4 regions of the Janthinobacterium leeuwenhoeki genome follow, and region 1 is predicted to be linked to each of the others. Evidence: predicted binding sites of a transcription regulator. Region 1 holds the regulator's gene; each other region holds the start of a gene.
The links. The regulator FNR, encoded in region 1, switches genes on or off when oxygen is low (the NO sensors DNR and NnrR bind a similar motif). The targets are predictions, from matches to a motif close to TTGATNNNNATCAA.
Positions count from the first base shown of each region.

Region 1 (2,201 bases):
GCTGGACGACCCGTCGCTGCATGTGCGTGAAAGCGCGGTATTCATCGTGCCGCGGTGATGTTGATTCGGGGTCGGACCCTCTGGGTCCGACCCCGGTATTTCGCCGTAGGGGTAGCATCAAACATGCGTTAGCTTTACTTTATTTTCAACCCAGAAGCAAAAGCTGGGGTCAGACCCAAAGGGTCTGACCCCAAGGAGAACAAAATGTCCGACAGTCTCAAGCTGCAAGCCCCCGTTGCCCCGTGGTACAAGCATCGCTGGCCATGGTTGCTGATGATCGGCCCCGGCCTGTCCGTGGTCGTCGGCAGCTTCATGGGCTATATCGCGTTTACGCAGCCCGATGCGCTGGTGGTGGGCGACTATTACAAGCAGGGCAAGGCGATCAACCAGGATTTGAAGCGCGACACGATCGCCAGCGACCTGGCGATGGATACCAGCTTGTCGTATGACGTGGCGTCAGCGCGCCTGACCGGTTCCGTGCACAGCTTCGGCAAGGCTTACCAGGGGCCGTTGCAGCTGCACCTGGCGCATGCGACCCTGCCGGAAAAGGATATCAAGCTGCTGGTGCAGCCCGATGCGGCCGGCAATTTTAGCGTGGCGCTGCCGATGCTCGAGCGCAGCCGATGGCAAGTGCTGGTGGAAAACGACAAACGCGAGTGGCGCCTGTCCGGCATCTGGACCTGGCCGCTGCAGCGCAGTATCGCGCTGCATGCGGATGAAGAACTGTAAGTCTTATTTGCAAACGTCCGTGCCGGCGGTGATGGCTTTTAATTTGGCCGGCTGCAGGATTTCGATCTCGCGGTTGGAGACGCGCAGCCAGCCTTCCTTCTTGAATTTGGACAGCAGGCGACTGACGCTTTCGATGGTCAGGCCCAGGTAGTTGCCGATTTCCTCGCGCGACATGCGCAACTGGAAATTGCTGCCCGAATAACCGCGCGCCTCATAGCGCGAGGCCAGGTTGACGATGAAGGCGGCAAAGCGCTGCGTCGCCTGCATATTGCCCAGCAAGAGCATGACGCTTTGCTCGCGCGTGATTTCCTGGCTCATCATGCGGTGGAAATGGCGCAGCAGGGTCGGCATATTGCCCAGCAACTGTTCCAGGCTGGAAAAGGGAATTTCACACACTTCGCTGTCTTCCAGCGCCACCGCATTGCAGTGGTGGCGGTCGGCGCTGATGGCGTCCATGCCCAGCAGTTCGCCGGCCATCTGGAAACCCGTCACCTGCTCTTCGCCGCCCGGATTGATCTGGTATGTCTTGAAGTGCCCCAGGCGGATTGCATACAGGTTCTGGAACGAGTCGCCGATGCGGAACAGCGAGGCGCCGCGCACGATCTTGCGGCGGCGGCCGATGATCTGGTCCAGCCTGTCCATATCGCCCACATCGAGGCCCATCGGCAGACACAATTGATGCATGCTGCAGGTCGAACATCGCGCACGCAACGCCTCCACGTTCACTGTAGGCAAGGTGGGAGTGAGTAGCGCTTCAGTCATGTCGGTACCTTTTATAAAATGCAATAACAAGTTTACTGCATACACGGTTGCCGTGTGCCAATTTCACCGCAATTGCGCTGAATAAACGACGTTCTGACTTTAATTACATGGCAACATCGTCAAAAGCCCTTGCGGGGAAGGGCAATTTACGCGGCGCCGCTTGCCAAGTTAATGTTTTGATAGGAAAATTCCTGACAGCGTCGTCTGCCGCCTGTGCCGCCCGGTACTGAAAAGGAAATCATGAAGCCTCTCGGCATTAAAGCAAAAGTCGCGCTGGCCACCAGCCTGACCTCGATCGCCATGATCGCCCTGGTCACCATGATCCAGGTGCAACACATGCGCGACGACTTCACCCGAGTACTGCTGAGCCAGCAGTCGTCCCTGATCAGCCGCACCGCTGCCGAACTCGACGACAAGCTGGGCATGCTGCTGCAAATCGTCACGCTGACGGCCAGGCAGCAGCCGCCGGAACTGATCGCCCAGCCAGCCCAATTGCGCGAATATTATGCGCGCCGCTCTATGCTGGCGCTGTTCGATGACGTGCTGGTGCTCGACGCGCATGGCGCCATCGTGGCCGACATGCCGCAGGTGGCCGGGCGCATCGGCATCAACGTCGCCGAGCGCGAGTACTTCCAGACCGTGCTGCGCACGCGCCAGCCCATGATCACCGAACCCATGCTGGGCAAGTCGAGCGGCATGCCCATCGTGCA
Region 1 covers NZ_JBNYXT010000010.1:67,816-70,016, forward strand. Annotated here, with positions in the region: gene ccoG (cytochrome c oxidase accessory protein CcoG) at 1-58, shown strand, start outside; gene ACQ4WS_RS11000 (FixH family protein) at 205-729, shown strand; gene fnr (fumarate/nitrate reduction transcriptional regulator Fnr) at 733-1,491, opposite strand; gene ACQ4WS_RS11010 (response regulator) at 1,732-2,201, shown strand, end outside.

Region 2 (2,201 bases), on a different contig from region 1:
CCGCATCAACCAGGGTGCGCTCGGCGCCCGTGGCTGTGGAACGCAGCGTGACCAGCTGCGTGCCGATGGCCGCATGGCGCACCTTGATCTGTTGTTCCAGCGCATCGAGGCGGGCCTTGGCGAAGCTGCCATTCGTCCACGACAGCAACTGGTACATATTGCCATGCACCTGCCTGGCCTCGCCGAGTACGTCGGCGGCCGCCTTCAAATGCGTGATGCGTACCCGTACCATGTTTTCCAGCGAGGCATTTTGCCGCACCATGCCATACCAGGCGCCGGTCGTGCTGAGTATCAGCAGCAGCAAGACCAGGGTGGGCGCCAGCAATAATTTTGGTCCGATGCGTAATGTATTGAGCATGCTTGACTCCTGGCGATGGCGATGGCTGTTGCAAGCGCTGGCGGCGCGCGGCGTGCGTGCGCGCCATCCGGCCTTATTTTTTGTAGATGCCCGCTTCCAGCACCACATCGTTGACGCGCAGGATGTAGGTGGTTTTCGGCTCGATCTTGCCGCTGACGGGGTTCTTGTACTGGTAGTCGACCCAGCCCTTGCCCTGCTTTTGCGCCAGCTCGATGATTTCACGGCGATATTTTTTGCCATTCGCGTCAGGCACGTCCGTCAGATCCTTGCCCACGATGGAAGAGTTGATGGGGTGGGCCAGCACGATGCCGGTCTTGATGTCGCGCATGTCCACATACAGCGAGCCCTGCACGAAGTCCGGGTCTTTCGCTGTGATTTTCTTCATCATTGCTTCCTTGCCATGCGCCTTCATGAAGGCGGCGCCCCGCTCGGCCATGGCGATGGCGTCTTTTTCCGTTGCTTCGACTGCGGCACTGACGCTGCCGCCGGTAAATGCCAGGCACAACAGGCTACCCGTGAATAAGCGTTTCATGAAAGCTCCTTGTGAGAATCGAGGGATGTGTTGCCAAGTCGTAATTTACGTCGCCAAGGGCCCCATCAAATTGCGATGGAACAAACTAAGGTCTTGCTTGTAGGCAGCGTGCAGGGTATCGGCATGCTTGTTGATATGTGGCAATTTGGTTCTGTATGGCAAGAATTAAGATGACTTTCACAGCATGCCGAATGATGTGGCATGGGGAGGAAGAGGCTGGAATTGGCCGATATAGGGCTGGTTTCATGAAAGTTATCGCTATTTACTGGCAAGGAGACTATCGTGTCCGCACTCATTACCGAGCCGTTTTCACCCAAGTACAAGCCGTATACGCGGCAAACCATTCAACAGGCGCGGCAATGGGAATGGCTGCCGGAAGAGCAGCGTGTAGCCGTGCAAGTGGTGTCGCACGTCTTGCCGTTTCGCACCAATGCCTATGTGCTCGATCAGTTGATCGACTGGAACAATATTCCTGACGATCCCATCTACCGCCTCGTCTTTCCCCACCGCGACATGCTGCCGCCCGAGCAGTACGCGCACTTGCGCGAGCTGGTGCTGGTGCAGCGTGACAAGGCCGCCATCGACGCCTATGTGCATGGCTTGCGCCTGGGTATGAATCCCCACCCGGCCGGCCAGATGACGCACAACGTGCCGCGGGTCAATGGTGCGCCCATGCGCGGTTTGCAACATAAATATGCGCAAACGGTGCTGTTTTTTCCCAGTGCCGGCCAGACTTGCCACGCGTATTGCACTTTCTGTTTCCGCTGGCCCCAGTTCGTCGGCATGGACGACATGAAGTTCGATGCGCGCGAGTCGCATGAGCTGGCCGCCTACCTGAAACTGCATCCGGAAGTGACGGACGTGCTGATCACGGGCGGCGACCCGATGATCATGAACACGCGGCAACTGGCCGCCTACCTGGAGCCGCTGCTGGCGCCGGGCCTGGAACACATCCAGAATATTCGCATCGGCACCAAAGCGGTGGCGTATTGGCCGCAGCGCTTCGTCTCGGACCGCGATGCGGATGACTTGATGCGCCTGTTCGAGCGCATCGTCAAGGCGGGCAAGAACCTGGCCGTGATGGGCCATTACAGCCATGCCGTCGAGTTGCGCCAGGACATCGCCCAACAAGCCGTGAAACGCATCGTCTCGACGGGCGCCACCTTGCGCATGCAGGGGCCGCTGATCCGCCACATCAACGAAGACCCGGCAAGCTGGGCGGAGCTGTGGCAGACGGGCACGCGCCTGGGGGCGATTCCGTATTACATGTTTGTCGAGCGCGACACGGGACCGCGCGGCTATTTCGAGTTG
Region 2 covers NZ_JBNYXT010000049.1:20,292-22,492, forward strand. Annotated here, with positions in the region: gene ACQ4WS_RS23865 (methyl-accepting chemotaxis protein) at 1-358, opposite strand, end outside; gene ACQ4WS_RS23870 (cache domain-containing protein) at 432-890, opposite strand; gene ACQ4WS_RS23875 (KamA family radical SAM protein) at 1,173-2,201, shown strand, end outside.
Region 2: the regulator FNR is predicted to act here: its motif matches at 1,021-1,034, upstream of ACQ4WS_RS23875 (KamA family radical SAM protein).

Region 3 (2,201 bases), on a different contig from region 1:
GCCCGGCACGCCATTCAAGCCTTCGTGCAGCAGGGTGCGCAGCGACCAGCCGGCGCAATAGCCGGCCAGCATGTCGAGGTCGTGGATGTGCAGCGCCGCTTCGCGGTGCGCCGCGCCCACTTCCGGCGGATACACCTGGTCCAGCCAGTAGTTGGCGATGACCTTGCCCGACACATTGAGTATCAGGCCGCCCAGCGAGTAACCCTGGTTGGCGTTGGCGTTGACACGCCAGTCGCGCCGCTCCAGGTATTCATTGATAGACGCGGCGACATCGACCTGGCCGCGTGTGGGGGATACTGCATTCGTCGTCATGAAACCTCCAGTAAACACAACATGCGGTGTTTTTATGAAGGTTATCCACTAAATGTAGTGCAGTCAAAGGTGGCGCGCAAGCGATTCGCGTATCCTTGATCCAGGTGAAAAAACTACCTCAGCCGGTTTTGTTCCAGCGCGTTTCGCGCAGGATCAGCCAGCTCGCGCAAAAGAACGCGGCGCCACAGGCGGCGATGCTGGCGACGGAGGCGGGCAGCACGTGCGCCCAGATTTCCAGCGGCGAGAAGGTGCTCCAGCTGGCGACGCGGATATCGAAGGTGGCGTAGTTCGCCAGCAGCCAGTAGACGGCCAGCAGGCCCGTGCAGATGGCGGCCTGACGCCGCAGCGGCAGTTGGCGGCGCGCGAACACGGCCAGCAGGAACAGCAGCAGCACGCCCGGATAGGCGCCCAGCACTTCCGGCGACAGCACGGAGATGGTCCCTGCGTCATAGCCATCGGCCGGACCGGCCCACTGCACTTGCAGCGCGGTGAGGAACAGGGTCAGGAGGAAAATCAGCAGCGGTTTGCGGGTCATGGTGGGCACTGAAACAGGAGGAAAGATGGGCATTTTACAGCCAGGTCAAGCAAGTTGAACGCGCGCCAGCCATGCATGCATTCCTTCACCTGCGTCAAGGACTGGGCAGTATGGGCGGGGCTATAGTCTGCACCCTGAGCCGATACAGGACTGTGAACATCATGATGCTTGAATCAACCACCGCCACCCGCGTGGCCGGACCGCTGGAACTGGTCTGTCCCGCCGGCAGCCTGCCTGCCTTGAAAGCGGCCGTCGACAATGGCGCCGACACCGTGTACCTGGGTTTTCGCGACGCCACCAATGCGCGCAATTTCGCCGGCCTCAATTTCGACGAGAAGGCCATCGCCGAGGGCGTGCGCTACGCCCATCAATATGGACGCAAGGTGCTGCTGGCGCTGAATACCTATCCGCAGCCGCACAACTGGGCCGTGTGGCGCAGCGCCATCGACCGCGCCGCGCAGGCCGGTATCGACGCCATGATCGTGGCCGATCCGGGCCTGATGGCCTACGCGGCCCAGCACCACCCGCAGCTGCGCCTGCACCTGTCCGTGCAGGGCTCGGCCACCAACTACGAAGCCATCAATTTCTACCACGAGCACTTCGGCATCGCCCGCGCCGTGCTGCCGCGCGTGCTGTCGATGGCGCAGGTGGAGCAACTGATCGCCAAGACGGAAGTCGAGATCGAGGTCTTCGGTTTCGGCAGCCTGTGCGTGATGGTCGAAGGGCGCTGCGCGCTGTCGTCGTATGCGACGGGCGAGGCGCCGAATACGCACGGCGTGTGCTCGCCCGCGAAAGCCGTGCGCTGGCTGGAAACGCCGAACGGCCTCGAATCGCGCCTGAACGGCGTGCTGATCGACCGCTATGCAGCGGGTGAAAACGCCAGCTATCCGACCCTGTGCAAGGGGCGTTTCGAAGTCAATGATGAAGAGTATTACGCCATCGAGGAACCGGCCAGCCTGAATACCCTGGCGCTGCTGCCGCAACTGATCGCCATGGGCGTGCGGGCCGTGAAAATCGAAGGACGCCAGCGCAGTCCCGCCTACGTGGCGCAGGTCACGCGCGTGTGGCGCGAAGCGATCGACGCCTGCCGCGAAGGCAATGCGCGCTATGCCGTCAAGCCGGGCTGGATGGCGGCCATGGACAAGCTGGCCGAGGGCCAGCAGCACACTTTAGGCGCCTACCATCGCTCCTGGAAATAGCAAAACCTACTGCGCGTCCCGGGGCGCGGCCTGCGATGCTCACTGTGCTCTAGCACAGCTGCGCTTCTCGGCCTCGCCGCGAGCCGCTCGCTACGGTTTTGTAACTTAAAAAATACTGGAAAAGGCATGCTGAAACTATCTTTGGGCCCTTTGCT
Region 3 covers NZ_JBNYXT010000059.1:12,813-15,013, forward strand. Annotated here, with positions in the region: gene ACQ4WS_RS24965 (ribonucleoside triphosphate reductase) at 1-312, opposite strand, end outside; gene ACQ4WS_RS24970 (hypothetical protein) at 431-847, opposite strand; gene ubiU (ubiquinone anaerobic biosynthesis protein UbiU) at 1,009-2,046, shown strand; gene ubiV (ubiquinone anaerobic biosynthesis protein UbiV) at 2,173-2,201, shown strand, end outside.
Region 3: the regulator FNR is predicted to act here: its motif matches at 932-945, upstream of ubiU (ubiquinone anaerobic biosynthesis protein UbiU).

Region 4 (2,201 bases), on a different contig from region 1:
GCATCGCCGAGCGCATCATGCAAGCCGACCCTGCCGCGCGCATGAAAGACTGGCTCAGCGACGAGGTCCACGCGCAGCAGCTGGGCATGGCCAGCGCCGGCGTGGTGAAACAGCTGCTGGCGATGGCCGACCATAAGAAGCTGGGCCGGCTGCTGCGTGACCAGGCCAGCAGCTATCTTGGACAATTGAATCTGTCCGACGTGGCGGCCGATTGCATCGATGCGCTGATCGCCGATGGCAAGCCGCAGGAACTGCTGGACTTCATGCTCGACCGCAGCGCCGCCTACCTGGACGACGAAGCGCACCACGCCGCCATCGGCGACTTCGTGCTGGGCGCTTTCCAGATCGAGAACGCGCTGGTGAAAAAAGCCGTGAAAGCGTACGAGCCGCGCATGATCGCCTCGTTGCAAAAATTCGCCCTCGCCGTGCGCATTGATCCGCAGCACCCGCTGCGCCAGCGCATCGCCGGCTGGATCGCCGACAGCGCGCTGCACCTGAAGGCCGACCCGCAGTGGCAGGCAACGGTGCGCCACTACCAGTTACAGCTGGTCGCCAGCGACACGGTACAAACCATGCTGGGCGACGTCTGGAACCACATCGGCACGCGCCTGCTGGCCGACCTGCATGCGGACCAGCCCGTGCTGGCGCAAGCCATCGCCAGCCTGGCGCGCAACACGGGCCAGGTGCTGGAGGCCGATATGCGCGCGCGGGAATGGCTGAACGACGCCATCGTCGCCGGCAGCGGCTCGCTGGTGCGCCGCTACCGGGGCGAAGTGGGCACCTTCATCGCCGCCCGCCTGGACTTGTGGAGCAAGGATGAAATGAGCGAACGCATCGAACTGGCCATCGGGCGCGACCTGCAATTCATCCGCATCAACGGCACCATCGTGGGCGGCCTGGCCGGTTTGCTGATTTACTCAGTCAGCCAGGCGTTTTAGCGCCACTACCAGCGCGCAATATCCCCGGACAGCGCCGCATGCGATGGAAAATGCGGCAGCAATTCGAGGCCACGCGTCCCGCCGTACAGGCATTCATGGCATGTATCTGCGAGGAAGCGCAGGCCGCTGGCGCTTCTGGCCACACCTGAGGCAGGCTGCCTGCTGCACGCATCCGGGCAAACTTGATGTAGATCATAATTTTTTGAACAAGCTCTTGCTATCCTGTAAAAAAATGACAGGAGTCCTGGATGAGCAAGACGCAGTCTAGCAGCGCGGAGCCACAAGTTGAACATGAGCGCCTGGGTAGCGCGTGGCAAGGCGTGCCCCCACCCGACTATCCGGAGAGCGCGCCGGAAGGCGCCAGCCTGGACTTGCTGCTGAACGCCTGGCTGGGCAAGTTTACGGGCGGCATTTCACCGGCGGCGCTGGGCAACGCCTATGCCGACTGGCTCAGCCACCTGGTGCTGGCGCCATCGAAGCAGCAAACCCTGCTGCAGGAAGCGTGGAAAAAGATCGGCCGCTGGCAACAGTACGCCATGCAATCAGCGCTGCCGGGCGCTGGCGCGAACCAGCCATGCATCGCGCCGCTGCCGCAGGACCGGCGCTTCGCCGACCCGGCCTGGCAGCGCTGGCCGTACAACCTGGTCTACCAGGGCTTCTTGCTGCAGCAGCAATGGTGGCACCGCGCCACCACGGGCGTGCGCGGCGTCTCGCCGCACCACGAGGATGTCGTCACGTTCACCGTGCGCCAATGGCTGGACATGCTGGCGCCGTCGAACTTCCTGCTGACCAATCCCGTGGTGCAGCAAGCGGCCCTCGAGAGCGGCGGCGCCAGCCTGGCGCGCGGCATGGCCCACGCGGCCGGCGACTGGCAGCGCGCCGCCATGGGCGCTGGCGCGACCGGCGAAGCAGCGTTCAAGGTGGGCGCGAACCTGGCCGTCACGCCGGGCAAGGTGGTCTACCGCAATGACTTGATCGAATTGATACAGTACGCCCCCACGACAGCCAAGGTGCATGCCACGCCCCTGCTGTTCGTGCCCGCCTGGATCATGAAATTCTATATTCTCGACCTGTCGCCGCACAATTCGCTGGTGCGCTACCTGGTGGGCCAGGGCCACACGGTGTTCATGATTTCCTGGAAAAACCCGCTGGAAGAAGACCGCGAACTGTCGCTGGAAGACTACCGCCAGCTGGGCGTGATGGACGCGCTCGACGCCGTTGCCCGCATCACGGGCGCGCCGCAGGTGCACGCGGCCGGCTACT
Region 4 covers NZ_JBNYXT010000001.1:166,770-168,970, forward strand. Annotated here, with positions in the region: gene ACQ4WS_RS00670 (DUF445 domain-containing protein) at 1-938, shown strand, start outside; gene ACQ4WS_RS00675 (PHA/PHB synthase family protein) at 1,187-2,201, shown strand, end outside.
Region 4: the regulator FNR is predicted to act here: its motif matches at 1,121-1,134, upstream of ACQ4WS_RS00675 (PHA/PHB synthase family protein).